DNA from 3 places in the Halomonas sp. RT37 genome. Region 2 is predicted to be linked to each of the others. Evidence: predicted binding sites of a transcription regulator. Region 2 holds the regulator's gene; each other region holds the start of a gene.
The links. Region 2 encodes sigma-54, which starts transcription at its own class of promoters, with help from an activator protein. Its sites were predicted from a motif close to TGGCACNNNNNTTGCTNT; they were not measured.
Positions count from the first base shown of each region.

Region 1: a site for sigma-54 is predicted at 5,570-5,587, ahead of glnL (nitrogen regulation protein NR(II)). Genes of this name have one in related genera too.
Region 3: a site for sigma-54 is predicted at 2,695-2,712, ahead of NFG58_RS11715 (urease accessory protein UreD). Genes of this name have one in related genera too.

Region 1 is NZ_CP098827.1:4,482,734-4,492,846, reverse strand. It holds gene typA (translational GTPase TypA) at 156-1,982, opposite strand; gene NFG58_RS19575 (glycosyltransferase family A protein) at 2,149-2,679, opposite strand; gene glnA (glutamate--ammonia ligase) at 3,194-4,600, shown strand; gene NFG58_RS19565 (DUF4124 domain-containing protein) at 4,830-5,405, shown strand; gene glnL (nitrogen regulation protein NR(II)) at 5,705-6,754, shown strand; gene ntrC (nitrogen regulation protein NR(I)) at 6,747-8,162, shown strand; gene NFG58_RS19550 (hypothetical protein) at 8,331-9,299, shown strand; gene NFG58_RS19545 (aminopeptidase P family protein) at 9,378-10,113, opposite strand, start outside.
Region 2 is NZ_CP098827.1:1,713,903-1,724,015, reverse strand. It holds gene lptC (LPS export ABC transporter periplasmic protein LptC) at 1-230, shown strand, start outside; gene lptA (lipopolysaccharide transport periplasmic protein LptA) at 243-773, shown strand; gene lptB (LPS export ABC transporter ATP-binding protein) at 773-1,498, shown strand; gene NFG58_RS07460 (RNA polymerase factor sigma-54) at 1,774-3,186, shown strand; gene raiA (ribosome-associated translation inhibitor RaiA) at 3,346-3,654, shown strand; gene ptsN (PTS IIA-like nitrogen regulatory protein PtsN) at 3,660-4,145, shown strand; gene rapZ (RNase adapter RapZ) at 4,199-5,080, shown strand; gene NFG58_RS07440 (HPr family phosphocarrier protein) at 5,083-5,352, shown strand; gene NFG58_RS07435 (hypothetical protein) at 5,404-5,928, shown strand; gene bioA (adenosylmethionine--8-amino-7-oxononanoate transaminase) at 6,123-7,397, shown strand; gene NFG58_RS07425 (4Fe-4S binding protein) at 7,590-9,005, opposite strand; gene NFG58_RS07420 (FTR1 family protein) at 9,113-9,955, opposite strand; gene NFG58_RS07415 (cupredoxin domain-containing protein) at 9,952-10,113, opposite strand, start outside.
Region 3 is NZ_CP098827.1:2,726,742-2,736,854, forward strand. It holds gene ureC (urease subunit alpha) at 1-909, opposite strand, end outside; gene NFG58_RS11705 (urease subunit beta) at 906-1,259, opposite strand; gene ureA (urease subunit gamma) at 1,334-1,636, opposite strand; gene NFG58_RS11715 (urease accessory protein UreD) at 1,698-2,621, opposite strand; gene urtE (urea ABC transporter ATP-binding subunit UrtE) at 2,878-3,576, opposite strand; gene urtD (urea ABC transporter ATP-binding protein UrtD) at 3,716-4,549, opposite strand; gene urtC (urea ABC transporter permease subunit UrtC) at 4,546-5,721, opposite strand; gene urtB (urea ABC transporter permease subunit UrtB) at 5,725-7,359, opposite strand; gene urtA (urea ABC transporter substrate-binding protein) at 7,461-8,816, opposite strand; gene NFG58_RS11745 (isocitrate/isopropylmalate dehydrogenase family protein) at 9,213-10,113, opposite strand, start outside.

The DNA of each region.
Region 1 (10,113 bases), 2.2 Mb from region 2:
AAAACGATGATGCCCGCCATGAACAGCCGGGCATCGATATTGTCTATTCCGCAAAACGACGATGCCCGTCATGAAGAGCCGGGCATCGCTAGAGAGGCCGAAAACAACGATGCCCGCCAGGAGGCGGGCATCGATGAAGCGAGAAAACGCAGCGCTTACTTCTTGGTGGCGCGCTTGCGCTCGTTCTCGGTCAGGAACTTCTTGCGCAGACGGATATGGTTCGGGGTGATCTCGACCAGCTCGTCGTCATCGAGGAACTCGATGGCCTGTTCCAGAGTGAAGCGCACCGGCGGGGTCAGCACGATGTTCTCGTCGTTGCCGGAGGCGCGCATGTTGTCGAGCTTCTTGCCCTTGGTGGGGTTGACCACCATGTCGTTGGCGCGGTTGTTGATGCCGACCAGCATGCCTTCGTAGACCTCGGTGCCGTGGTCGATGATCAGCTTGCCGCGCTCCTGCAGGGCGTACAGGGCGTAGGCCAGGGCCTTGCCCGGAACCATCGACACCAGCACGCCGTTGCGACGCTCGATGGAAGCGTCGGGCTTGAGCGGGCCGTAGTGGTCGAAGCGGCTGGTCAGGATGCCGGTACCGGAGGTCAGGGTCAGGAACTGACCACGGAAGCCGATCAGGCCGCGCGCCGGGATGATGAAGTCCAGGCGGACCCGGCCCTTGCCGTCCGGGTTCATGTTCTTGAGCTCGCCCTTGCGATAGCCGAGCTCTTCCATGATGGCGCCCTGGTGCTGCTCTTCGCAGTCGATGATGACTTCTTCGTAGGGCTCCTGCTTCTCACCGTCGATCTCGCGGATGATGACCTCGGGACGACCCACGGCCAGCTCGAAGCCTTCACGACGCATGCTCTCGATCAGCACCGACAGGTGCAGCTCGCCGCGGCCGGAGACGATGAACTTCTCCGGGGACTCGCCCTGCTCGACACGCAGCGCCACGTTGTGGATCAGCTCCTGGTCGAGACGATCGCGAATGTTGCGGCTGGTGACGAACTTGCCGTCCTTGCCGGCAAACGGTGAGTCGTTGACCTGGAAGGTCATGGACACGGTGGGCTCGTCGACGGTCAGTGCCGGCAGTGCCTCGACGGCGGCCGGATCACAGATGGTGTCGGAGATCGCCAGGTCGTCGATGCCGGTGATGCAGACGATGTCCCCGGCGGTGGCCTGCTCGGTCTGTACCCGCTCGAGACCCAGGTGGGTCATGACCTGGCCGACCTTGCCCTTGCGGGTCTGGCCTTCCTTGTTGATGACCACCACCTGCTGGTTGGGCGAGATGGCGCCGCGGGTGATGCGGCCAAGGCCAATGACGCCGACGTAGCTGGAGTAGTCGAGCGCCGAGATCTGCATCTGCAGCGGGCCGTCGAGTTCCACCTTGGGCGGCTCGACGATGTCGACGATGGACTGGAACATCGGCGTCATGTCGTCGGACAGCTGGTCAGGCTCGGGACCGGCGATGCCGTTGAGGGCGGAGCAGTAGATGATCGGGAAGTCGAGCTGCTCGTCGCTGGCGCCGAGGTTGTCGAACAGATCGAAGATCTGGTCGATGACCCAGTCCGGGCGTGCGCCGGGGCGATCGATCTTGTTGACCACCACGATCGGCTTGAGGCCCTGATCGAAGGCCTTCTGGGTGACGAAGCGGGTCTGCGGCATGGGGCCGTCGACGGCGTCGACCAGCAGCAGTACCGAGTCCACCATCGACATCACGCGCTCGACCTCGCCGCCGAAGTCGGCGTGTCCAGGGGTGTCGACGATGTTGATGTGGTAGTCCTGTCCCTCGGGGGAATTCCAGCGGATCGCCGTGTTCTTCGCCAGGATGGTAATACCGCGTTCCTTCTCCTGGTCATTGGAGTCCATGATGCGCTCCTGACCCTCGGCCTTGCGGTCCAGAGTGCCAGACTGACTCAACAGCTTGTCGACCAGGGTGGTTTTGCCGTGGTCGACGTGAGCGATGATGGCGATGTTGCGAAGATTCTCGATCACGACGGGATCCTGCTGGAAAAAGTGGGGCAGCATTATAGGGCCTGGGCGATGACAACGACCAGCCTTGTTGGCGCCAATCTCGGCATCGATCCTCAAGATGCTGAACTATCAAGCACCTGCGAGGCGAAAAAAGTAGGCGAAATCGGCAGAAAGGACGATCTGACGCTCAGGCGCGCTGTACGACCATCTTGGCGCGACAGGCCTTGAGGCGAGTGGCGAGGTCCTCTACCGCGCTCAGGTCCAGCGACGGGTCGAAGCCTCCCAGTCGATCGAACCAGGTGCGTTCGACGCCCAGGGCCCGGGTCGGTGTACGTCGCAGCAGGCTGAGCAGCGATAGCGGACAGGGACGAGCAGGACGCACCACCGGGCGCGAATCATCGCAGGCGGCTGCCATCATTCGCTCGACCCAGTGGGTGTCTAGGGGGCCGAGGCAGAAGCCGAGCATGCGTCCGTTGCTGTGGGAGGCGGCCAGATTGAGGCGCCGCCCCATGGGCGCGGGCCTGCTGCGCACCTGGCGATAGCCGACGACGGCTTGTTCGCCCGGTTCGCCCAGTAGTGGTGGCGCCATATCGCCATCGTCGATGACGAGGATTTCGCCTCTTCCCTGGAAGAGGGCGACCTGCTGGCGAGCTTCCGCGAGCCGGCGAGGCAGTTCCTTGCCGGTAAGTCGGGCATCAATGATCAAGCTGATTTTCACGACGACACTCCGAGGAGGGTGACGCCGGCCGGCAGGGGAGGCGGTCGGAGTCGAACGTAATAAAGTGTATCTTTGCGTTGCGAAAGGTTCCAGCGCCCACTGACACCTCGCGATCGGCCCGGCAGAGTTTATAGATCCTGTCACAAAGGTCCAAAGTGGTGCGTCGCAGTCTTTATTGCACTTTTGTGGTGCATTGGTCGGCAGATCCTGAAGGTGGTGGGCCTTTGTGCCCTAAGCTGGCGCAAAGGGCCTGTTTGGATAAAAAAGATTTGAAACAATGGGTTGGGATTTTTTTGGTCGATGCTGGTGCAATGCTGGCACGCAATCTGCATTGTGGTTGGCAGTGTCATCGTGTCGCGCACGTTGCCATGGGCAGTGTCCCGGGAGCGTGCTACAAAGGATCCCGGTACCCCTTTTGTTCCCTGGATCATCCCCCGTTTCAAACCGGTGACATGGGATTGGCGCCGTTGCGCAACGCTCGAGTCACGAGACAAGTTCCACTCTGGAGGACCACATGTCAGACAAGACCCTCGCCCTGATCAACGAACATGATGTGAAGTGGGTTGACCTGCGCTTCACCGATACCCGCGGTAAAGAGCAGCACGTCACCATTCCGGCCGCCGAGGTCGACGAAGAGTTCTTCGAGAATGGCCAGATGTTCGATGGTTCCTCCATCAACGGCTGGAAGGGCATCAACGAGTCCGACATGATCCTGCGTCCGGAGGACGGCACCGGCTTCCTCGACCCCTTCACCGAAGACGCGACCCTGATCCTGCGTTGCGACATCATCGAGCCGGCCACCATGCAGGGCTACGAGCGTGATCCGCGCTCCATCGCCAAGCGCGCCGAGGCCTACCTGCAGTCCTCTGGCCTGGGCGACACCGCCTTCTTCGGCCCCGAGCCCGAGTTCTTCATCTTCGACGAGGTGCACTGGAAGGCCGATATCGAAGGCGCCATGTACAAGATCAGCTCCGAAGAGGGTGCCTGGTCCACCGACCGCGCCGTCGAAGGTGGCAACCTCGGTCACCGTCCGCGGGTCAAGGGCGGCTACTTCCCGGTTCCGCCGGTGGACAGCTTCCATGACATGCGCGGTGCCATGTGCAACACCCTCGAGGCCATCGGCCAGAAGGTCGAGGTGCACCACCACGAGGTGTCCAACGCCGGCCAGAACGAGATCGGTGTTGCCTTCAACACCCTGGTCAAGAAGGCCGACGAAGTTCAGGAAATGAAGTACGTGATCCACAATGTGGCTCACGCCTACGGCAAGACCGCCACCTTCATGCCCAAGCCGCTGGTCGGCGACAACGGCAGCGGCATGCACGTCCACCAGTCTTTCTGGAAGGACGGCCAGAACCAGTTTGCCGGTGACGAGTACGCCGGTCTGTCTGAAATGGCACTGTTCTACATCGGCGGTATCATTAAGCACGCCCGCGCCCTGAACGCCTTCACCAACGCTTCTACCAACTCCTACAAGCGTCTGGTGCCGGGCTTCGAAGCGCCGGTAATGCTGGCCTACAGCGCCCGTAACCGTTCTGCTTCCATCCGTATCCCGTACACCGCAAGCCCGAAGGGCAAGCGTGTCGAGGCGCGTTTCCCCGACCCGACCGCCAACCCCTACCTGTGCTTCGCGGCGATGCTGATGGCCGGTATCGACGGCATCAAGAACAAGATCCACCCCGGCGACGCCATGGACAAGAACCTCTATGACCTGCCGCCGGAAGAAGGCAAGGCCATCCCGACCGTGGCCGAGAGCCTCGACCAGGCGCTGGCAGCCCTCGACGAGGACCGCAGCTTCCTGACCGAAGGTGGCGTCTTCACCGACGACATGATCGACGCTTACATCGAGCTCAAGAACGAGGATGTCGAGCGTCTGCGCATGGCGACCCACCCGATCGAGTTCGACATGTACTACAGCTGCTGATCGGCATAGCGCCTCGTGCGTTCCGTCGGCCCCGCGATGATCGCGGGGCCGATTTTTTTGCGCGGGCCTTGCGCCTGGGCAAGGGATCCCCTTGGCGCGGGTCGTGGCTGCCGTCATCCTCGTCAGGGGAAGGTCGGCGAGGGCAATCACGATGATGCAGCGGTGGACGCGCAGGGCAGGCCGGGAGAGGGGCGAGAGCGCTCCCTCGTCGCCGAGTCGACCATCACTGATGGCCATTGCCTTGCTGGCAGCATCCGGGCTGGCGTTGCCGGTGGCAGAAACCGTGCCGGCGAGCACCATCTATCGCAGTGTCGGTCCCGACGGCATCGTGCGCTACAGCGATACCCCCTCGGCCGGCGCCCGCGAGCTGGCACCGCCGCCGTTGTCCAGCGCCCCTGCGCTGGATGTGGCGGCGCCCTCCAGGCCGACGGCGCCTTCAGTACCAGGCCCGGATAGCGACGCCGATATCTTCCAGCCCCACGATGTCCTGGCCATCGCCTCCCCGGCGGATGACAGCGTGTTGCCCACGGGGACCGGGGGAAGATTGAAGGTGCTGGCCGCGATCAGCCCGCCTCCGGCGACGGGGGATCGCCTCGGCCTGGAGGTCGACGGTGTGCTCGCCACCAGCGTCACCGGCATCGGCCCACTGTGGCTCACCAATCTGGAGCGTGGCGAGCATCGCCTGGGCCTGGTGGTGCTGGCCCCGTCGGGAGAGGTGCGTCAACGCAGTGCCGATATCGTCATTCACGTACAGCGCGCCAGCCGCCTGCTTCCCGCCAACCCCCTTCGTCCTGCGCCGCCTTGACCCGCGATCTGCGGGCCTTGTGCGGACAGTGATCCAGGCGAGACTGCCCTGCACCAGGTTGGTGCACTAAAATGGTGCGTAGGTGCGCCGACGGTGACCCGCCTCCTCGACAAAAGCACCGTCCTGGCGCCTGCGCGGCGGGAGTGTGCCACTGGCACCAAGGCTGGCCCGCTTCTTGCTTTGAATGTTGTTGTCTGACGCCTGCTCGAGGCCGAGACCTGGACCGCCACCATGGAATGCCGGCTTGGCGCCGTGGCGGCCTCTATCGAGTGGGCGCTTTGCCCCATCAGGATGGACCCATGACGCCTGGCATCATCGAACACCTCACAACTGCGGTCATGCTGCTCGACGGCGAGCTGCGACCGACCTGGATGAACCCGGCGGCGGAGACCTTGCTGGCGGTCAGCGCCAGTCGGGTTGCCGGCGTGGCGCTGAGCGACTGGCTCAGCGGCGAGGATGATATCGCCGAGGTGCTGATACGGGCCCGGGATGGACAGCATCCCTATACCCAACGGGAGGCGCGGCTGGTCCTCGCCGGTGGAGACCCCTTGACGGTGGACTACACCGTGACGCCGCTGTCGCCTGACGAGCTGCTGCTGGAGATGGAACCACGGGATCGGCTGTTGCGAATTTCCCGCGAGGAAGCGCTGCAGTCGCGCCAGGAAACCATGAAGGTGCTGGCGCGGGGGCTGGCCCACGAGGTCAAGAATCCCCTGGGGGGGATTCGTGGCGCGGCGCAATTGCTCGAGCGTGACCTGGAGCAGACGCCGGCGCTCAAGGAGTACACCCGGATCATCATCGAAGAGGTGGATCGGCTCCGCGATCTGGTCGATTCCATGCTCGGGCCCAACCGGGTGAGTCGGCGAGAGCCGCTGAACATCCACCGGGTGCTGGAGCGGGTACGCGCGCTGCTATTGGTCGAGCAGCCGCGGGTGAGCATCGAGCGCGACTATGATCCCAGCCTGCCGGAGTTGACCGGCGATGAAGCCCAGTTGATCCAGGCGGTGCTCAATGTGGCCCGCAACGCCGTCCAGGCGCTGGTCGAGTCCGAGACACCGAACCCGGTGATGACCCTGAGGACCCGCGCGCGCCGCCAGTTCACCCTGGGCGCCCAGCGCCATCGTCTGGTCTGCGACGTCAGCGTGATCGACAACGGCCCGGGCGTCCCCGAGACGCTGCGCGAGACCCTGTTCTATCCGATGGTGTCCGGTCGTGCCGAGGGCAGCGGCCTGGGGCTGTCGATCGCCCAGTCGGTGCTGCACCAGCACGAAGGGCTGATCGAATGCGAGTCCGAGCCTGGACGTACCGAATTCCGTCTGTTGATTCCCCTGGAGATGAGTCATGACTGATACCGCTCGTGTAATGATCGTCGACGACGACCGGGCCATACGCTGGGTGCTCGAGCGCGCCCTGGCGCAGCCGGACCTTGAGGTCGAGGCGGTCGAGCGGGCCGACGGTATCCTCGATCGACTGCTGGCCGAGCCGCCCGACGTACTGGTCACCGATATCCGCATGCCAGGTATCGACGGGCTCGATCTGATGGCCAAGGTGCGCCAGGTGCACCCGGACCTGCCGGTCATCGTGATGACCGCCCATTCCGACCTGGACAGTGCGGTGGCTTCCTATCAGGGCGGGGCCTTCGAGTACCTGCCCAAGCCGTTCGACGTGGACGAGGCGCTGGCCCTGGTGCGACGCGCGGTGGCCCACGTGCGCGAGCGCCAGCGGCCGGTCAGCGTGCCTGAAGGACTCGACGCCGAGATCATCGGTGAGGCGCCGGCGATGCAGGAGGTGTTCCGGGCCATCGGGCGCCTGGCGCACTCGCATATCACGGTGTTGATCAACGGCGAGTCCGGGACCGGCAAGGAGCGCGTGGCGCGTGCGCTTCATCAGCACAGTCCCCGCGCCGCCAATCCCTTTATTGCCCTCAACATGGCGGCGATCCCCCGGGATCTGATCGAGTCGGAGCTGTTCGGCCACGAGAAGGGCGCCTTCACCGGCGCCAGCGCCAGTCGTCAGGGGCGCTTCGAGCAGGCCAACGGCGGCACCCTGTTCCTCGACGAGATCGGTGACATGCCGTCGGAGACCCAGACCCGGCTGTTGCGGGTGCTGGCCGACGGCGAGTTCTATCGGGTCGGTGGTCATACGCCGGTCAAGGTGGACGTGCGCATCATCGCCGCGACCCACCAGGACCTCGAGACGCTGGTCGCCGATGGCCGCTTTCGTGAGGACCTGTTCCACCGCCTCAACGTCATCCGCGTGCACCTGCCAAGGCTGTCCCAGCGGCGCGAGGATATTCCCCGGCTGGCGCGGCACTTCCTGGTCGAGGCGGCCAAGGAGCTGTCCACCGACGTCAAGGTGCTGACCCGCGAAGCCGAGGAGTTCCTGACCCGGGTGGACTGGCCCGGCAACGTGCGTCAGCTCGAGAACACCTGTCGCTGGCTGACGGTGATGGCCTCCGGGCGCGAGATCCTGGTCGAGGACCTGCCGCCGGAGCTGCGCGGCGGCGATGACAGCGCCGCAGGCGGAGACTGGCGTGAAGCCTTCCGCGCCTGGGCCGACAGCGCCCTGGCCTCGGGCCACACCCACCTGCTCGAAGAGGCGGTGCCGGACTTCGAGCGCATCCTTATCGAGACCGCGCTCAAGCACACCGCCGGGCGCAAGGGTGAGGCTGCCGAGCTGCTGGGCTGGGGGCGCAATACCTTGACCCGCAAGCTGAAGGTGCTGCTGCCGTCGCTGGCGGAAGACCAGGAGGTCTGAGCGGGCCGGGGCGGCGAGTCCGGGGGGCACCGGTTTAACCAGCCTGCCCGGACCGGCCTACCCCAAGGGGCATATCATCAGCCTGTTATCGGTGGCCTAGAGTGGTGGCGACGTTGCACCGCTACTCTCGGCGTCGGGGGTAGCGTCACGATTCTGAGGCCTACCCCCATGAACCTTTCACGCTCTCGTCGGCTTGGCCTGGTGGCCATGTCGCTGGTTTTCATCTCGAGCCTCTCGCTTGCCCAGGAGCGGTCCTCGCCACGCACCGTACCGGCCAACAGCGAGCCTGCTGCCAGCAGCGAGGATCTTGCTGCCATCGCCAAGGAAACCACCAATCCGGTGGGTTCGGCCTGGATGCTGTGGATGCAGAACGACTATACCCACCTGGACGGCGACGACTTCGACGGTCGCTGGTCCAATTCCTTCAAGTTCCAGCCGGTCATGTCCTTCCCCTTCGAGATGGCAGACGACAACTGGAACCTGGTGGTGCGCCCGGTGTTCCAGTACAACTCGACTCCGATGGACGAGAGCTTCGGTACCCTGGCCCGGGGCGGCAGCCCGCTGGACATCGATCCCGACGAGTGGAGCCGCAACGCCCCCCATCGCGGGCGTACCGAGGGCCTGGGTGACACCGCCCTGGTGACCCTGGCCGGCCCGGCCCGCGCCGACGGCGTCATCTGGGGCCTGGGGCTGACCCAGATCTTCCCCACCGCCGAGCATGACGTTCTGGGACAGGGCAAGTTCCAGGCCGGCCCGGCGGCCCTGATCGCGCGCCTGGCGCCCAATCCCGGTGGCTGGAACATGGGCCTGCTGGCTCAGCACTGGTGGTCCTACGCCGGCGAAGATGACCGCGAGCACACCAGCCAGACCGATCTGCAGTACTTCCTCAACTACCGGCTCAGCGGCACCGAACTGGTGGGCATGACACCCAACGTGCGCATCAACTGGGAGGCCGACAGCGGCGAAAAGGTCAACTTCCCGATCGGCCTGGGCTATTCCAACGTGGTCCGCATGGGCAGCACCCCGGTGCGCCTGGCCGCCGAGATCCAGCACAGCGTGATCCGCGGTGATGAGTGGGATGCGGACTGGAACTTCCGCTTGATGTTCATCCCGGTGGTCAAGAACCCGTTCATGTAACGGCGCTGGCAGCCTACGCAAAGGGGCCCCGCCATGGCGGGGCCCCTTTGCATCTGCGGCCGACCAGCAGGCCCGCTATCAGGCAACCGTCAGCGGTTCGGTGCGGGCTTCGAGCCAGGCCAGCGCCTGGCCGTCGAGCCTCGGCGCCAGCCGGCGGCGGACCTCGTCGTGGTAGGCGTTGAGCCAGTCGATCTCGGCCTGATCCAGGGTGAACAGGTTCAGGCAGCGGGTGTCGATGGGACACAGGGTCAGGGTCTCGAACTCCAGGAAGTCGCCGAAGTCGCTGGGGGCCGCGGTGCGGTTGGCCACCAGGTTCTCGATGCGCACCCCCCACTGGCCGGGACGGTACACCCCAGGCTCGTTGGAGGTGATCATGCCTTCGCGCATGGCGGTATGTTCGGCGACGGAAGCGCCTGAGCTGATCACCTGGGGGCCTTCGTGGACGTTGAGGAAGTAGCCCACACCGTGGCCGGTACCGTGACCGTAGTCGCGGCCGGTGGCCCACAGCGGCGCCCGCGCCAGGGCGTCCAGCCGCGAGGCGGCGATGCCCTCGGGGAAGCGTGCCCGCGACAGTGCGATCATGCCCTTGAGCACCAGGGTGCAGTCTTCGCGCTGAGCCTCACTGACCGTGCCGACCGGGACCATGCGGGTGATATCGGTGGTGCCACCGCGGTACTGGCCGCCGGAGTCGATCAGCAACAGACCGTCGCCCTCGATCACCGAATGGGCCTCCTGGGTCGCGCGGTAGTGGGGCAGGGCACCGTTGGCGTTGAAGGCGGCGATGGTATTGAAGCTCTCGCAGACGAAGTCCTCG
Region 2 (10,113 bases):
TGACCCTGTCGGGCGACGCCCATCTCGAGGCCCCCGCAGAGCGTTGGCAGCTTGATACAGAGGTATTGGTCTACGACAGCGACAGTGGCCATGTCTGGAGCGAAACGCCAGCCGTCCTACGCCAACCCCCTCAACAGATGCAAGGGGAGCGCTTCGACGCCTGGATCCATGACAATACCGCTCGCCTGACCGACAATGTCACCGGTCATCATCCGCCAGAGCCTCAATAAGGAGCCCCTTCCATGATGCGTCCAAGTCCCGCCCTCCTGCTTGCCCTGGCCCTTGGCCTGGCCGCCGGCGCCACCGGCAGCAGTGTCCTGGCGCTGGAAAGTGATCGCAGCGCACCGATTCAGGTGGAGGCCGACCAGCTGGATCTCGATGATCGCGCCGGTACCGCGGTCTATACCGGCGACGTGCGCATTGTGCAAGGCAGCATGATCCTCACCGGCGAACGCGTCGAGATCCAGCGCAACGACCAGGGACAACTGTCACTGGCGACCGCGACCGGCTCCCGCGCCTACCTCGAGCAGAAGCCATCCCCGGAAGAACCGGTGGTCAAGGGCTGGGGCCGCAAGGTGATCTACCACGTGGCCGAACGCCGCATGGAGCTGATCGACCAGGCTGAGCTGCACAAGGCCAATGACACCTTCGACGGTGCCTATCTGGAGTACTTCCTCGATCGCCGCGTGGTCCAGGCCCGCTCCAGCGCCCAGGGCGTCCAGGGCGAGCAGCGCATTCGCATGACCCTCGAGCCGGAAAGCCAAGGAAACTGATGAAGACTCTCCACGCTCGCCATCTGGCCAAGAGCTACAAGAAGCGTCGCGTCGTCCAGGACATCAGCCTGTCGATCGAGCAGGGCAGCATCGTCGGTCTGCTGGGCCCCAACGGGGCCGGCAAGACCACCTCCTTCTACATGATCGTCGGCCTGGTCAGAGCCGACGCCGGCAGCATCAGCATCGATGATCGGGACCTGAGCCGCGCGGCCATGCACCAGCGCGCGCTGGCCGGTATCGGCTACCTGCCTCAGGAGGCTTCGATCTTTCGCAAGCTGTCGGTGGCCGACAACATCATGGCGATCCTCGAGACCCGCAAGGACCTCGACCGCGAGGGCCGAGAAGCACGTCTCGAGCAACTCCTCGAGGATTTCCACGTCAGCCATATTCGTGACAACCCCGGCATGAGCCTGTCCGGCGGGGAGCGGCGCCGGGTCGAGATCGCTCGCGCCCTGGCCACCGAGCCGGCCTTTATCCTGCTCGATGAACCCTTCGCCGGGGTCGACCCGATCTCGGTGGGCGAGATCAAGTCCATCATTCGTCAACTCAAGGCCCGCGATATCGGCGTCCTGATCACCGATCACAACGTGCGCGAGACCCTCGATATCTGCGATCGTGCCTACATCGTCGGCGACGGCCAGATCATCGCCGAGGGCAGCGCCGAGTCCATCCTCGCCAACCAGCGCGTCAAGGAGGTCTACCTGGGCGAGAACTTCCGCCTCTAGACCGCAGGGCCGCCCGACAGCCGCAGTCGCAGTCGCATCAAGCGGCCGCAACACTTGCCAGCATCAGCATTCAACCGCCGGCCCCGAAAGGGTCGGCCTCACCTTGCACACAGGGCCTCCCTCGAAAGAAGCACCTCCCCCCTACCAAGTTGTTCCACATCGACCTTTACACTCCCTCCCACAGGTCAAAAAACACCAACTTGGCAAGATGCTTGCATGTCTGATGACTCGTCGTTAGGGTAAAGCCTTTCGACAACACTGGTGGATCCCGACCCATGGCCCTCAAGGCGTCACTGCAGCTGCGCATCGGTACCCAGCTGACCATGACCCCGCAACTGCAACAGGCGATCGGCCTGCTGCAGCTTTCGACCCTGGACCTGCGCCAGGAGGTCCAGCAGGCGCTGGAGGCCAACCCCATGCTCGAACTCGAGGACGAGTTCGGCGAACAGCAGACCAGGGAAGCCGTGGAAGATGACTGGGCGGATCAGATTCCCTCGGAACTCAGTGTGGACAGCGACTGGTCCGACACCTACCAGGACCTGGGCACCACCCCCGCCGGCAGTGGCGAGGCGCCGGATTTCGAGCGCCAGGCAAGCTCCCAGTCACTGCACAGCCACCTGAGCTGGCAACTGGCGATGCTCGACGTCAGCGACCAGGAGCGCCTGATCGCCGAGAGCCTGCTCGACGCGGTCAACGCCGACGGCTATCTCGAGCAGACACTGGATGACATTGCCCAGGGGCTCGAGCAAGACGGTCGTCGCCCCCCTCCCCTCGCAGAGGTGGAGGCGGTGCTGGTTCGGCTGCAACAGTTCGAACCGACCGGAGTGTTCGCCCGCGACCTGCGCGAGTGTCTGATGCTGCAACTGGATAGCCTGCCTCGCGATACCGTCCTGCTGCCCCAGGCCGGACGACTGGTAAGACAGTTTCTCGAGGCGCTGGCCAGCGGCGACCGACGTCTGCTGAAGCGCCGACTAGGACTCGATGACGACCAACTCGACAGCGTCATCGAGCTGATCCGGAGCCTCGACCCACGTCCCGGCAGCCAGTTCGGTGACAGCGATAACGACTACGTCATACCCGACCTGGTGGTACGCCACACCGAAGAGGGCTGGCGCGTTGAACTCAACCCGGATGCAATGCCCCGACTGCGCATCCAGCCCGACTACGCTGCGCTGATTCGGCGCGCGGACAAGAGCCAGGACAACCAGTTCCTCAAGGACCACCTGCAGGAGGCGCGCTGGCTGATCAAGAGTCTGTCCAGCCGCAACGACACCTTGCTGAAGGTCGGCCGGGAAATCATGGTGCGTCAGATCGACTTCCTCGAGCAGGGAGAAGCGGCCATGAAACCGTTGGTGCTGGCCGATATCGCAGACAAGGTGGAGATGCACGAGTCCACCATCTCCCGCGTGACCACCCAGAAGTTCGTGCACACGCCTCGCGGCGTGTTCGAGTTGAAGTATTTTTTCTCGAGCCAGGTCGGCCAGGATGGCGACGCCCATTCCAGTACCGCCATCCGCGCCATGATCAAATCGTTGATTCAAAAGGAACCTGCCCGCAAACCTCTGTCGGACAGCAAACTGGTGGAATTGCTGGCGGAAGACGGCGTCAATGTCGCCAGACGCACCGTGGCAAAGTACCGGGAAGCCATGAATATTCCGTCTTCCAGCGAGCGCAAGCGACTGCGCTGAGGCCTTGCGCTGCGGCGTCGCTAGCCTAGTTATCGGGAAAGCGCAAGCACTTGAAATTTCGCATGACATCTGCGTCTTTCTGCGTAGCGTCGAGGGGGTTTGCAGGATCGGAAAAAGGGTTACAATCAAGCCACCACCCGAAAGAGCAAGGAGCCTGTCATGCAAGTCAACATCACCGGCCACCACGTCGAATTGACCGATCCCCTGCGTGACTACGTACAAGAGAAGCTCACCCGTGTGGAGCGCCACTACGACAACATCACCAACGTCCAGGTGACCCTCTCGGTGGAAAAGGAACGCCAGCTGGCCGCCTGCACCCTTCACGCCGCCGGTGCCGACCTGCATGCCGAAGCGCAGGACGGCGACATGTATGCTGCTATCGACGCCCTTGCCGACAAGCTGGACCGCCAGCTGGTCAAGCACAAGGAAAAATCCCAAGCCCGCGCCCAAGGCGCCGGAATTCGCTGACTCTCATGACATTGGAAGCCATTCTCCCTCCCGAGCGCACATTGTTCGATGTCCCGGGAGGCAGCAAGAAGAGGGTGCTGGAGTTTTTCAGCACCTTCATTGCGCAGAACACCCCGAGCCTGGACAGCCAGGAGGTCTTCAGTCGGCTGATCGGACGTGAGCGCCTGGGCAGTACCGGCATCGGCAATGGCGTCGCCATTCCCCATGCCCGCAACCCCCACTGCAAGGCGCCCATCTCCGGCTTCCTCAAACTCGCGGAACCTGTCGACTTCGATGCCATCGATGGTGAGCCCGTCGATCTGGTGTTCGTGCTGCTGGTGCCGGAAGAGGCCGACGACGCCCATCTTGCCCTGCTCGGCCAGGTCGCTGGCGTCATGAACGACGCCGACACACGTCACCGTCTGCGCCACGCCAGCTCCCAGCGCGAGCTTCACGAGCGCCTGCAGGAAGCCATCCGCCAACAGGCGCCAGGGGACGACACTCCCTCCTGATCGCGGCCTTGCCTAGGCCATCAGCAATGGACGCCTGCCCAAGGAGACAGGACATGCAGCTCGTGATCATCAGTGGTCGCTCCGGCTCGGGAAAGTCCGTGGCCCTTCAGGCCCTGGAGGACCTGGGGTTCTACGCCATCGACAACCTTCCCGCGACCTTGCTGGGCGCCTTGGTGGACGAGCTGGAAAACGGTCATTCCCGCCGTATCGCCGTCAGCGTCGACGCCCGCAACCTGCCTGAGGCGCTGGAACGCTTCCCCGCCCAGCTGGCGTCCCTCAAGCAGAGTCCGATCGACTGCCAGGTGGTCTACCTGACCAGTGATGCGCGAATTCTGCTCGAGCGTTATTCCCACACGCGGCGCCGTCACCCGCTGACCCGTGATAGCGACATGACCCTGGCGGAAGCCATCGAGTCCGAACAGAAGGCCCTTTCGGGCATTCGAGACCTGGCCGATCTGGTCATCGACAGCTCTCGCCTGTCGGTACACGAACTGCGTTCGCGCATCGCCGAACAGGTCGCCGACCACCGCAGCGGCCAGTTGAGCCTGACCGTGGAGTCCTTCGGCTTCAAGCGTGGCGTGCCGCCGGATGCAGACATCGTGTTCGATGCCCGCTGTCTGCCCAACCCCTACTGGGAACCATCGCTGCGTGATGCCAATGGCTGCGATCCCAGCGTCATCGACTTCCTCGAACGCTATCAGGACGTCGCCGACATGAAACGCGACATTCTCGCCTGGGTGCGCACCTGGCTACCGCGCTATCAGCAAAGCCAGCGCAGCTACCTCACCGTGGCGGTGGGCTGCACCGGAGGACAGCATCGTTCGGTCTACCTGGCCGAGGGAATCGCCTCGGCCCTGGCCGACCAGCATCCCCGCGTCCGTCTACGCCACCGCGAACTCGGCCAGCAACGCCGACTGGACAGCGGAGGACTCTAGGCGTGGCCCGACGCACCCTGACCCTGACCAATCGTCGCGGCCTGCATGCACGCGCCGCGACTCGCCTGGTCACCTGCTGCCAACCCTTTGACGCCACCGTCACCGTCCACCATGGCAGCCGCTCGGGTGACGCCGCCAACATCATGTCGCTGCTGATGCTGGCCGCCCCCTGCGGTACGGAGCTGACCCTGGAGGCCGAAGGCAAGGACGCGGACGCGGTGCTGGACGCTCTGGAGGCACTGTTCGACGCACGCTTCGACGAAGACGCCTGACGTCTTACCTCTCCTTGTTTTGACCGCCACCCCCTGCCTGCCAAGGACGCCATGCAACTAATCCAGACCGGCAAGTACACCGAGGTCCACTACGACGCGGACCAGGACGCCTTCATCAAGACCTTCACGCCCAAGACCAGCGATCGCTGGCGCTACCGCCTGGGCATCCGGCGCTACCCCGGCCACAATTTTCGCTATGTCGCCGGCCGACTGGAGCGACTGGGTATCGCCACACCGAAAATCCTGTCGGCAGAGCGCTATCGTCTGGTCACCGCCAACGTGCACGGCATCGCGCTTAAAAAGCTGGTCCTCGACTCTCCGGAACTGCAGAACCGCTACCTGGACATTCTCGAAGCCTTGTACCGTGACCGTATCCACTGTCGTGGCCTGCACACAGAGAACTTCCTGGTCGTCGACGGAGAGGTGATCGCCATCGATCTGGATGCCTACAAGGCGCCGCGGGTCTTCACCTATCCGCGCCGAGAGTTCATCGACTGCCTGAGTCGCTCGCTGAAAAACGACGAGGCGTTTCTGTTCGAGCGCTTTCTCGAACGTGTCGACGCCCAGCATCCCTGAGCCCAGCATCCCTGAGCCCAGCATCCCAGAGCCCAGCATCCCTTAGAAAGCACCGCTCCGCCTTGTACCCTCGCCTGCCCCGCTCTACCCCGGTTTTCCGGGTACGAGCGCTGGCATTGGCGACGGCAGCAGCAGCGGTGGTAAACTTTTAGCTCGTCACTCAGTTTACCACCAAGCGTCCCTCAGGAGCCGACATGACCTCTCCGGTGTGGCATCCCTACGCCCATCTCAAGACCCAGGCCCCTGCCCCCCGGGTAGTCGGCGGCCAGGGCACCCGCTTTACCCTGGACAGCGGCGAATCATTGCTCGACGCGACCTGCTCCTGGTGGTGCATGATCCACGGCTACGGACATCCACGGCTGGTCAAGGCGATTCAGGAGCAGGCTGCCACGCTGTGTCACGTGATGCTTGGAGGACTGACCCACGATCCCGCCGACCAGCTCGCGCGGGAACTGGTTCGCGTCACGCCAGAGGGCCTCAACCACGTGTTCTTCTCAGACAGCGGCTCGGTGGGCATGGAGGTGGCGATGAAGATGGCGGTGCAGTACCACCATCTGCGCGGCCGCCCCAACAAGCACCGCATGCTGTCGTTGATGAAGGCCTACCACGGTGATACCGCCGGCTGCATGGCGGTGTGTGACCCCGAAGAGGGCATGCATTCGCTGTTTTCCGGCTTTCTTCCGAAACACCATTTCGCCCCGGCGCCGACGGCCCCCTATGCGGCCACGCCGGAGCAGGTCGCCGCCGACCTCGACGCCCTGCGAGCGGTGCTGGAAGCCCACCACCACGAGATCGCCGCGCTGCTGATGGAACCCCTGCTGCAGGCCGCCGGAGGTCTCAACATGACCTCACCGGACTATCTGAAGGGTGCTCGCGCCTTGTGCGACGAGTTCGACGTGCTGTTAGTGTTCGACGAAGTGGCCACCGGCTTTGGACGCACCGGGCGCATGTTCGCCGCCGACCATGCCGGTGTCAGTCCGGACATCATGGTGCTGTCCAAGGGGCTGACCGGTGGCTACCTTGGCCACGCGGCGACCCTGGCCAACGACCGTGTCCATGACACCTTTATCGGCGACAGCGAGCTTCACGCCTTTATGCACGGCCCGACCTTCATGGGCAATCCGCTGGCTTGTCGCGTGGCACTGGAAAGCCTCAGGGTCTTCGAGGAGGACGACTATCTGGGCCGTATCGCTCGGCTCAACGCCATCCTTGTGCAGGAGCTCGCCGGCGACAGTGACCTGCGCGCCCACCCTGCGGTGGCCGACATCCGTGTGCTCGGCGCCACCGGCGTGATCGAGGTGCACGACAGTAAAGCGCTGAAAGGTGCCGCCGCCATCGCCCGTGAACAGGGCGTGTGGCTGAGGTCCTTCGGCAGATGGCTTTACACCATGCCGGCCTATATCACCTCGGATGACGAAATGCGCCAGATCATCAAGGCCATGAAGGCTCCTTTCACAGCAAACGCATAACTTTCACAGCAAACGCATAATTAGTGGGCAGGGTCGGCGCTGGCTGGCTCTCTACCAGCCCGCCGGCCTATATCACCTAGGATGAGGAAATGCGCCAGATCATTGCGGCCCCGCTTTACCAGAGACAGGCCCCTTTCACCGCAAACGCATAATTAGTGCGGTGGCTGGCTCTCTACCAGGCGATACCACGCTCTACCAGCCCCAGAACAGCAGCCACCAGGCGCCGATCACCGGCGCCTGGGCGGCGAGCATGGGCAGCATGGCCAGAAGTCGACGCGGGCCACTGGCGTAGCGTCCGAGGATGCCCCATCCAAGCCCCGCGCTTGCCAGTACGCCAAGCCCCAGCAACAGCGCCCTGGCGTCATTGGCCCAGTGGATCAGCAGGCCATCGCCTCGCAGCAGGGTCAGGGTGGTCATCGACAGGCCCAGGAAGACGCCGACCGCGGCCAGGGGTATCAGGGCGTAGGACAGGTGCCACAGGCGCTGCCAGCGCCAGCGGCCAAGCAGACGGTTGGTCAGCGACAGCGACAGCGAGACAAGCCCCCCCAGCACCAGGGTAGTCACGCCGATATAGCCCAGCAGCAGGGCTCCATCGAGCAGGGTGAAGACGTCGTTGTGTTCGGGATAGTGGGTCAGCAGCCACCAGGGTGCGCTGGTTTCCAGCGGCCATCCCCAACCGTGCTGATAGAGCCAGACGGCCGCCTGCTGCTTGGCGGCCACGAACCAGGGGCTCGCCGACCAGTGGAATGCCCCCACCGCGATGCCCAGCAGGCCGAATACCACCAGCACGAACTCCCACAGGGTCGCGGGTCGCTGAGGCGGTGGCGACACCACCTCGATGCCGGGCGCCCTGAGCTCGAGATGGATAGCATCCTTGTAGCCTGAGCAACGCGAGCACAGATGGCAGTCACTGGCGCTGTCCAGCTGCTTCAGCGGGATCAGCACCGGGCAGTCCGGAGCCCGGCTTCTTGACACCTCACGCCGGCGCTGGCGCCGTCCGTGTTCGGTCCATACCTCGGGGTCGGCGCGGTAGTGCAACGGCGCCAGCTTGGCCAACAGCGCAAAGACGCCGCTGACCGGACACAGATGGCGACACCAGACGCGCTTGCCCTTGCCGTAGACCAGACCGATCACGGCCGCCGCCAGGGTCGAGCCCCCCAGCACCAGCAGTGCGGCCTTGGGATACTGGTAGACGCTGACCAGCTGCCCATAGATCGTGGTCATGGCGAAGCCCACGAACGGCCAGCCACCCCAACGCATCCAGCGCGGTATCGCCCGACCCAGGCCGACACGGCTGGCGGCTTCCGTGATGGCACCCTCCGGACACATCATCCCGCACCATAGCCGCCCCGCCACCACCATGCTGACCATGACAAACGGCCACCAGATACCCCAGAACACGAACTCGGCGAACACCGTGAGGTGATCGAGGATGCGTGCCTCATGGTTCGGCAGGGGCAACAAGGGCGGCACCAGCAGCAGCACGGCGTAGAACGCCACCACGGCCCACTGCAGTGTCAGAATCCAGCGCCGATGATGCTTCAGCCAGGCTCCCAGACGTGCCCAGCGTCGGGTCTTGCGGGCGCCTGGATGCCGATTCTCAGCCACGGTTGGCCGAGTCTCCTTGCCAGGCCCGCAGCGACGATCGCTGGCTTCTGGCATCACTGCTGGCGTCACTGTTGCCGTCCCTGTTGCCGTCACTGCCGCCGCCTCGTTCACGACACCGCTCCCTCGACGACGTTGTGCGACGGGCGCTGCCCGCCCACCCACCAGTAGACGAGGCCCCAATAGCACAGGTAGCCGAGCACCAGCGTCGAGGAAGGCCAGGCACGGTAACCGGCGATACTGGCCAATAGTCCGCCGACTCCCTGGCCATCATCCAGCCAGGCACTGGTGTCCCACAGCGGATCGATCCCGACCGGCAACCAGCCCAGATTCATCAGCCGCTCGAGCGCCGCTACCCACAGGCCCGCCGCCACCAGCAGCAGCAGGATCTCGCTGGCCCGGAAGAACCCGCGCCAGGCCAGTCGTCGCGAGGACCACTGCAGCATCACGAAGCAGGCAGCCGCCGTGACAAAGCCGAGACCTGCGGCCAGGGCGAAGGAGGTCAGTTGTCCGCCTCGCCACTGGGCCAGACCCAGACCGTACAGAAACACCAGGGTCTCGGCGCCTTCCCGAGCCACCGCCAGGGCAACCAGGGTAGCAATGCCCCACAGCCGTGAGCGCGACAGACACAGCATGGCGTCACACTCCATGGAGCGTTTGAAGGAGGCGCCGCGACGGCGCATCCACGCCACCATCTGCACGATCAACGCGGCGGCCAGCGCCGACATGGCGGTGTGAAACAGGGTCTGGGCGTCACCGGTCAACCAGCGCCCTACTCCCATCAGCACAGCACCCAGCACCACCGCCAGGGCGATACCCGCCGCGACACCGCCCCACAGCCAATTCAAGGCATCGCGACGCCCCTCTCGGGCGAGCCAGGCGTAGACAAGGCCGACCACCAGGATGGCCTCCAGGCTCTCGCGCAGGACCACGATAAAGGCCGCTTCGTTCATGGGTGAGCCTCCTCGGAGGCTTCCCGAGCGATGATCACGCCCTGGGCATCGGGCAGGTGAAACTCGTCGAAGTAGTCGTAGCGCCCCGGCTTCAGCGGGTGGACCACGACGAAGGAGTGAACGCCGGGGCCCATCACCTTTTCCTGGCGAAGCCGGCG
Region 3 (10,113 bases), 1.0 Mb from region 2:
GTAGGGCCGGGTCGGGTTGGTCGACGACGGCAGCACATAGTCCTTCGAGCAGGCGGTGATGATGTCCGGTGCGTGGCCGCCCCCGGCGCCCTCGGTATGGTAGGTATGGATGCCGCGCTGCTTGAACGCCGCCAGGGTGTCCTCGACGAAACCGGACTCGTTGAGGGTGTCGGTGTGGATCGCGATCTGAACGTCGTAGCGCTCGGCCACGCTCAGGCAGGTATCGATGGAGGCCGGGGTGGTACCCCAGTCCTCGTGCAGCTTGAGCCCCATGGCGCCCGCTTCGATCTGGGCCTCCAGCGCCTCAGGCAGGCTGGCGTTGCCCTTGCCGAGCAGACCGATGTTCATCGGCAGGCTGTCGCAGGCCTTGAGCATCTGATGGATGTGCCAGGCCCCCGGCGTGCAGGTGGTGGCGTTCGATCCGGTGGCAGGCCCGGTACCGCCCCCCAGCATGGTGGTGATGCCGCTGGCCAGGGCCTCGTCCACCAGCTGCGGACAGATGAAGTGCACGTGGGCGTCGATGGCGCCGGCGGTGAGGATCTTGCCCTCGCCGGCGATGACCTCGGTGCCGGGTCCGATCACGATGGTGACGTCCGGCTGGGTGTCTGGATTGCCGGCCTTGCCGATGGCGGCGATGCGACCCGCCTGAAGGCCCACGTCGGCCTTGACGATGCCCCACCAGTCAAGGATCAGGGCATTGGTGATGACGGTGTCCATCACCGTCTGGTCGAGACGCTGGCTCTGCCCCATACCGTCACGAATGACCTTGCCACCACCAAACTTGACCTCGTCGCCGTAGTGGGTGGCGTCCTTCTCTACCTCGATCCACAGCTCGGTGTCTCCCAGGCGCACCCGGTCTCCGACGGTGGGGCCATAGATGTCGGCATAAGCCTGACGACTGATCTTCATCGGGCGTCCTCCTGGCCGCTGTCGCCGCTGGGTGCACCGGCATCGTCCAGCGCGCCCATGACTTCACCGCGAAAGCCGTAGATATGACGACGTCCGGCGAAGCTCACCAGGGTGACCTCACGGCTCTGCCCCGGCTCGAAGCGCACCGCGCTGCCGGCGGCCACGTCCAGACGAAAGCCCCGCGCCCTGTCGCGATCGAACGCCAGTGCCGGGTTGGTCTCGGCGAAGTGATAGTGGGATCCGACCTGAATCGGTCGATCTCCGCGATTGGCCACCTCCAGCGTGACCCTGTCGCGACCCTCGCACAGGGCGATGTCACCGTCCTTCAGTTGGTATTCTCCGGGGATCATCCCGCGCCCTCCCTATTGGTATCAGCGTATGAGCCTGTCGCGTCGCCCCCGGATCAAGCCGGGGCCTGGCAGCGTCACGAGATCGGGTTGTGCACCGTTACCAGCTTGGTGCCGTCGGGAAAGGTGGCCTCGACCTGCACCTCGTCGACCATTTCCGCCACCCCTTCCATCACCTCGTCACGCCCCAGTATCTGGCGCCCTCGGCTCATCATCTCGGCCACACTCAGGCCTTCCCGGGCACCCTCCATGATCTCGCAGCTGATCAAGGCCACCGCCTCGGGATAGTTCAGCTTGAGCCCCTTGGCGCGTCGCCGCTCGGCCACCAGGCCAGCGGTAAACAGCAAGAGCTTGTCCTTGTCACGCGGTGTCAGCTCCATCCTTTCATCCTCGATGTTGGTCAGGGTGGCCAGGGGTCGCCTGTCCCGCCCGGCATGACATTCAGGTAAACCAGATGCGTGGCACACAGGCCTCGCGATCCATCAGCATCGGACGCAGCAACGTCCAGGCCGCCTCGCACAGCGACCAGGCCTCGCGCCGCGAGTGACCGAGGTAGCGCAGCAGCAGGACGCCATCACGTACGGTGACGGCCCAGCGCTCGGCTTCACCAGCGCCGGGACTGCCGGCAAGGTCATTCCCTCCCTGCCCCAACCCTTGGCGCAGACGTTCGATCGCCGCGGACTCGTCTTCGAGCCCGACCGCCCACAGGGTTGCCTGGACGCTGCACCCTCGCTGCCCCCAGGCGCCGTGAAAACGACGATGGTCAGGGTCGAGGGGCTGGCGCTCGATCCACAGTGGTCGTCCGTCCCGGGATAACCGGAAGCGCTGTTCGAGGTGGCCGCTGGCAAACGGCAGATCACTGGCCGGCCGGCCCAGCGCCAGCACCTCCCAGCCCAGGCAGCGGGCGCTGCCGGAAAGCTCGATCTCGGTGGCCTGCACCCCTCGCGAGCCGTCGAAGGCGATGGTTTCCTGGGGCAACCACTCGAGCAGCCCGCCCTCCTCGACCACCAGACGAGTGCGCTGGGACCAGGCCACGGCGTTGCGGTCGGCCCGATACAGCTTGTTGGCCGCCGGTGTGGTCAGCAGCGCCCGCGCGCCCGCGCCCACCCGCGCCTGGATATCCAGGATATCGCCGCTGACCAGCCCCCCCGGGGGATGCAGCAGATAGACGTGGCAGGTGCCGTCGCGGCCTTCGGGGTAGAAGGGACGCTGCACCCGCAGGGGGCCGCGATGATCCACCCGATAGAGGCGAGTGGCCTGGCCATCATGGCGAAAGCCGAGATCGAGGCTGGCCTCCCAGCGCCGTCCCGCGTCGAAGCGATGGCCGTGCCGATCGGTCGAATCCTGTGTTGTCTGCGCGCTCATGGCTCTCCCGGGCGGTCCGTCGAGTCGGCGTGGCAAGCGAAAGTAAAAAAGGCCACCACCATTGCCCAATCAAGGTGCAAGCCCCGTACCAGCTTCTCGAATCTCTATTTTTCTACTTAATTTTCAATTTCTTATAGAACAACCAAGGATTGCACCAGAGAAAAGCACGCCTTTGGTCGCGCACAAAAAAAGTGCGCAACCTTACGATTGCGCACCATTGATGTGCAGCGATTCATCCTGATTGACGCGCTACCGCTCAGACGGTCAGGTAGCGCTTCACCACGGCGTCGTCGAGCTCACCGATATCACCGACGGCGACTCTCCGCCCGCGATCGAGGATGGCGAAGTGGTCGGCGAAGCGACGGGCAAAGGGCAGTTTCTGCTCCACCAGCAGCACGGTCAGCCCATCATCGGCGATCAACCGACGGATGACTTCGCCGATCTGGGCGACGATATTGGGCTGGATGCCCTCCCCCGGCTCGTCGAGGATCAACAGCTTCGGCTCGATCACCAGGGCGCGCCCGATCGCCAGCTGCTGCTGCTGACCGCCGGACAGATCGCCGCCACGCCGGTGACGCATCTCCTTGAGTACCGGGAACAGCTCATAGATCCGTTCGGGCACCTGGCGCAGGCCATCACCACGGGCGGCGAGGCCCGTGCGCAGGTTCTCCTCAACCGTCATCAGCGGAAAGATCTGGCGTCCCTGGGGCACATAGCCCACGCCCAGGCGTGAGCGATCCTCGAGGCGACGCTTCTCCAGCGCGACACCGTCGGCGTAGTGAAGCTCACCGCCGGTGATCGGCACCTCGCCCATGATCGCCTTCATCAGGGTGGTCTTGCCGACGCCATTACGACCCAGCACACAGGTACAGGCCGCCCTGGGCACGTCGAGATCGAGATCCCACAGGGTGTGGCTCTCGCCATAGAACTGATTGAGCCCGCGAATGCTCAGCATCGATCCACCTCCTTGCCTGTCTCTCGCGCCCACCGGCCGCAGACCTTCGCCCACAGCGTGGCCAGCCTGCCGCGGGATGCGCCGTCCGCCCAGTACAGCGCTCTTACCGAAGACTGCTGAGGTACTCGCTCCAGTCCGATCATGCCGCCTCCTCGTCGCCACCCAGGTAGACCTCGATCACCCTGGGGTCGCTTGCCACCTTGTCCATACTGCCCTCGGCCAGCACCGAACCCTGATGCAGCACCGTCACCGTGCGGGCGATCGAACGCACAAAGCCCATGTCGTGCTCCACCACCACCACCGAGTGCTTGCCGGCGAGGCTCAACAACAGCTCTGCGGTACGCTCCATCTCCTGCTCGGTCATCCCCGCCACCGGCTCGTCGACCAGCAACAGTCGAGGGCGCTGCATCAACAGCATGCCGATCTCGAGCCACTGCTTCTGTCCGTGGGACAGGATGCCCGCCTGGCGGCGACTGAGCGACGCCAGGCCCACCGTCTCGAGCACCTCCTCGATTCGCGCCAGCACCTCCCCGGTCATGCGCGCCTTGAGCGTCGGCCACAGACTCTTGTCCATGGCCATCGCCAGCTCGAGGTTCTCGAACACCGTCAGCGCCTCGAACACCGTGGGCTTCTGGAACTTGCGCCCGATGCCGAGCCGGGCGATCTCCGGCTCGTTCTTGGTCAACAGGTTGTGGCGGCTGCCGAACCACACGCTGCCCTGATCCGGGCGCGTCTTGCCGGTGATGATGTCCATCATGGTGGTCTTGCCAGCACCGTTGGGGCCGATGATGCAGCGCAGTTCGCCGTCGTCGATGGTCAGGTTGAGATCATTGATGGCCTTGAAGCCGTCGAAGCTCACCGACACGTCCTCGAGATAGAGGATCGGGCCGTGGCGCACGTCGACCGGCGATTGTTCCGGGACCAGGAAGTCGAAGACCCGATCGCGATCGGCCAGGCTCTGAAGAAAGCTCATGGGGTGGCCTCCCTGGGGGTTGCATCCAGCGTGTCGGTTGGCGTGTCGGGTTGCGTGTCGCTGTCATCGTCGCTGCCTTGCTGGCGAGAGCGTGACAAAAGCCCGGCGATGCCCTGGGGCAGCAGCACCGTCACCAGCACGAACAGCGCACCGAGCGCGAACAGCCAGGCCTCCGGCATCACCCCGGTGAACACGCTCTTGGCGTAGTTCACCGCCAGCGCACCGATCACCGCGCCATAGAGGGTGGCACGGCCACCCAGGGCCACCCACACCACCACCTCGATGGAGAACAGCGGCGAGAACTCGCTGGGGTTGATGATGCCAACCTGGGGCACATAGAGGGCGCCGGCGACCCCGGCCAGCATGGCCGAGACGACGAACACGAACAGCTGATAGCGCTCCACCCGGTAGCCGAGAAAGCGGGTGCGGGACTCGGCGTCGCGCACCGCCACGCAGACCCGCCCGAGCTTGCTGACCACGATGGCGCGGCACAGCAGGAAGCCCAGCGCCAGCGCCACGCCGGATGCAATGAACAGCCCCAGTCGTGTGGCGTCGGCGGACAGGTCGAAGCCCAGCAGTTCCTTGAAGTCGGTCAGGCCGTTGTTGCCGCCAAAGCCCATCTCGTTGCGGAAGAACGCCAGCATCAGCGCAAAGGTCAGCGCCTGGGTGATGATCGACAGATAGACCCCGGTGACCCGCGAACGGAACGCCAGGAAGCCGAACACCAGCGCCAGCAGGCCCGGCGCCAGCAGCACCATCACAAAGGCAAAACCGGCCATATCGAAGCCAAGCCAGTACCAGGGCAGACTGTCCCAGTCGAGGAACACCATGAAGTCCGGCAGCAGTGGATCGCCGTAGACACCGCGGTCGCCGATCTGGCGCATCAGGTACATGCCCATGGCGTAGCCGCCGAGGGCGAAGAAGGCGCCGTGGCCCAGGCTGAGAATCCCCAGGTAACCCCAGACCAGATCCACCGCCACCGCCAGCAGCGCGTAGCACAGGTACTTGCCCAGCAAGGTAACGGTATAAGTAGAGACATGCAGCGGATGCTCCGGCGCCAGCAGCAGATTTGCCGCCACCACCAGCGCCATGGTGGCACCGAGCACCGCCAGGAAGATCAGAGTCGACCGCTCGCCAAACGGGCGAGCCAGCCATAGTCGGGATGATGGCATCGCTCAGCCCTCCGCCGCGCGGCCCTCCTGGGGAAAGAGTCCCCTCGGGCGCTTTTGAATGAACAGAATGATGAACACCAGCACCAGGATCTTGGCCAGTACCGCCCCGGCCCAGGGCTCCAGCACCTGATTGATCACCCCCAGCGAGAGCCCCGCCACCAGGGTGCCCCACAGATTGCCGACCCCGCCGAACACCACCACCATGAAGGAGTCGATGATGTAGTTCTGGCCGAGGTTGGGACCGACGTTGGTGAGCTGTGACAGCGCCACCCCGGCAAGGCCAGCCACCCCCGACCCCAGCGCGAAGGTCAGGATGTCGACGCGGGTCGCGCGAATGCCCATGGAGCGTGCCATGGCACGGTTCTGGGTTACCGCCCGTACCTCCAGTCCCAGCCGGGTGCGGCGCATCACCAGCATCAGGGCGGCAAACACCAGGATGGCGAAGCCGAGCACATAGAGGCGATTGAGGGTCAGCGACAGCGCCTCGTTGATCACCAGCGAGCCGCTCATCCACTCGGGCGTCACCACGGTACGGTTGAGCGGTGAGATCAGGGTGCGCACCAGCTGCTGCAGGATCAGGCTGACGCCGAAGGTCGCCAGCAGGGTTTCCAGCGGACGCCCCTTGAGGAACTGGATGACGCCTCGCTCGATGGCCACACCCACCAGCGCCGCCACCAGAAAGCCCGCCGGAATCGCCAGCAGCAGCGCAAGCCCCGGCTGCCCCGGCAACAGCTGCTGCATCGCCCAGGTGGTGTAGGCCCCCAGCATGATCAGCTCGCCGTGGGCCATGTTGATCACCCCCATGACGCCGAAGGTGATAGCCAGGCCGATCGCCGCCAGTACCAGCACCGAGCCCAGCGACAGGCCGAAGTAGAGCGTCTCGGCGGCGCGGTTGAGCTTGAGCGCCTGCTCGCTCTCGGCCAGCGCCGCCTGGGCGGCTTCCGCCAGCGCCACGTCGTCGCTGCGGCTGGCCTGCATCAGCGCGGCCCTGGCCTGGCCATTGAGGCTGCCGGACAGCGCCTCGACCGCCGCGACGTCCCCCTGCTCGACCCGTGCGATGGCAATGGCCTGCTCCAGGGTCGCGGCCACCTCGGGGTCGCTCTCGGCGGCGGCCAGCTCGCTCAGCGAATCGACGGCCTCGGCCTCGACCTCGCCCAGCAGATCCCGCGCCGCCGCCAGCCGCTGGGCGGGGTCGTCGACACGCAGGTCGATCAGCGCCAGGGTGCTGTCCAGATAGCCCCTGAGACTGTTGTTGATGGAGACGCGGTCGAGCTCGCGGCGCGATATTTTGCCCGCCGGTTCCAGCGTCAGGGCGTCGGCCACGGGCCAGTTGCGACCGCGATTTTCCAGTACCACGACGATAGCGCCGCTGTCCTTGACGCGGGCGAGCTTGCCCTCGGCGAAGCTCTCGAGCCAGCGCCGGGCGCGCTCGTCACCGCTCTCGGCGATGGCGTCGATGGCCGCTTCCTTGTCGCGGAAGCTGGACTCGGCCAGCGCCGACAACAGCGCCGGCCCCTGGTCGGAAGACGCGGCCTTAGAAGCGCCGGCGTCCTGAGCCCAAGCCTGGCCCAGCCCCAGGGCGACGAGGCAAAGCAGCACCAGCGCGCTCAGCCAGTGACGACCTGCAATTAAATTCATGGTGAGGTCCCTTGAGACACCCGGGTGCCGACGGCACCACGGGCAGGGTTGGCGTGATCCGGGCCGGTGCGCCGTGCACACCGGCCCCTTGTCGTTATGTTCTATTCGCTGGAGGCGACGTCTGAGCCACCACCGCAGCTACCCTGCACCACGTTGTAGTTGCCGCACTCAAGCGGAGCACGCCAGTCGCTGATCAGATCGCGGGAGCCTTCCAGATAGTCGGACCAGGCGTCGCCGGCCACGGTGGACGGGGTCTGCCACACCACCGAGAACTGGCCGTTGTCCTGGATCTCGCCGATCAGCACCGGCTTGGTGATGTGGTGGTTGGGCATCATGGTGGCGTAGCCACCGGTGAGATTGGGCACCGACACACCGATGATCGCTTCCTTGACCGCATCTACATCGGTGGTCTCGGCCTTGCGCACCGCCTCGGCCCACATGTTGAAGCCGATATAGTGGGCTTCCATGGGGTCGTTGGTGACGGCGTTGTCGTCGCCGGTGTAGTCGTACCAGGCGTCGATGAAGTCGTAGTTGACGTCTTCATCCACGCTCATGAAGTAGTTCCAGGCCGCCAGGTGGCCGACCAGCGGCGCGGTGTCGAGACCGGACAGCTCCTGCTCGCCCACCGAGAAGGCCACCACCGGGATGTCCGAGGCCTCGACGCCCTGGTTGGCCAGCTCCCGGTAGAAGGGCACGTTGGCGTCGCCATTGATGGTGGAGACCACCGCCGTCTTCTTGCCGGCACCACCGAACTGCTTGATCTCGGAGACGATGTTCTGCCAGTCGGAATGACCGAAGGGGGTGTAGTTGACCATGATGTCCTCGTCGGCCACGCCCTGTGATTTCAGGTAGGCTTCGAGGATCTTGTTGGTCGTGCGCGGATAGACATAGTCGGTACCGGCCAGCACCCAGCGCTCAACACCGACCTCGTTCATCAGGTAGTCCACCGCAGGAATCGCCTGCTGGTTGGGCGCAGCGCCGGTGTAGAAGACGTTTTCGGAGGATTCCTCGCCTTCGTACTGCACCGGATAGAACAGCAGACCGTTGAGCTCCTCGACCACCGGCAGCACCGACTTGCGCGACACCGAGGTCCAGTTGCCGAAGATCACGTCGACCTCTTCCTGCGCCAGCAGCTCGCGGGCCTTCTCGGCAAACAGCGGCCAGTTGGAGGCCGGGTCCACCACCACCGGCTCAAGCTCGCGGCCGAGCAGGCCACCCGCTTCGTTCTGCTGCTCGATCAGCATCAGCATGGTGTCTTTCAGGGTCGACTCGCTGATCGCCATGGTACCGGACAGGGAATGCAGGATACCGACCTTGATCGGGTCCTCCTGGGCGAGCGCCGGTGCGGCGATGGCCAGCGACAGCGTGGACACGGCCAGGCTGGCCAGCGCCTTTCTAGAAAGCGCTTTGGAACGGTGGGCACAAACCTGCGTAGAAGAGATCGAAGCGGTGGGCATGGGAAACCTCCAGGGGTTGCCTTGTCGTTGTGATGGACCATCGTCGAGAGGGAGCCAGGCGGTTCAGGTAAAACCGCTGTATCGCTCAGGCCTGACGTCTTGCGACGTCGACCTCCATCACCACTTCAAGCAAGTCCCATGCCAGCCATATAAAACATTTATAAATTCCGACATTACGTCGGCCAAGACGGGGGCTTACCCACCCCGCCTTGCGCCACAAGAGAGCATCTCGCGCCACCGGGGCGCACCAATGCACCACATGTGGTGCACTTCGCTACCCCGCCCCCTACTTCTGCACCACCACAGCGCCAAGCACCGGTGCACCCCGCAACGGCCGGCACCAGAATGGACCGCATATTACTGGCCCACTCTGTTCAATCTGCCGCGTTAGTACCATTACGCTGGCAGACGGTCGAGCTGGCGGAGCACCTGTTCGGTAAAGGCGCTGCAGCCGGTATCGCCGCCGAATTCCCGGGGCCGATACCGGCCATCGGACAGTACGCCGTCCACCGCTTGACGCAACCGACCGGCGGCGTCAGACAAACGATCGTCGGCGTGCTCCACCGCCAGCCATTCGAGCATCATGGCCCCGGACAACAGGGTGGCGATGGGGTTGGCGGCGTCCTGCCCGGCGATATCCGGGGCGCTGCCGTGGGCCCCCTGGAACAGACCGTGGCGATCGCCCAGTTCGGCAGACGGCGACACCCCCATCCCGCCGACGGTGGCCGCCCCCAGGTCCGAGATGATGTCACCGAACAGATTCTCGGCAACGATCACGTCATAGAAGTCCGGGCGCTTGACCAGGTGCACCGTCATGGCGTCAACGTAGGCATAGTCGAGTTCGACGTCGTTGAACTCGGCGCCTACCTCGTCGCATACCCGACGGAAGAAGGCGTAGCTTCTGAGGATGTTGGCCTTGTCGCAGACGGTGAGCCGCCGCTTGCCGTCCTTCGGTGCGCCCTGACGTCGCCGTGACAGCTCCAGGGCGAAGCGCGCGACTCGCTCGGTGCCCTTGCGGGTGATCACCAGGCTGTCGCTGGCCATCTCGTCTCGCAGCACCACCCCGGCGCCGCGGCTGGCGTAGAGGCCTTCGGTGTTCTCGCGCACGATGACATAGTCGATGGTACCGGGCTGATGGTGTCTCAGCGGCGACTCGACCCCGGGCAGCAGGCGGATCGGACGCACGTTAGCGTAAAGGTCCAGTCCGAAGCGCAGCTTGAGGTGCAGGTCGTTGCCCACCTCGGTACCGTCGTCGTAGGTCACCCCCGGCAGCCCGGCGGCTCCATGCAGGATGGCG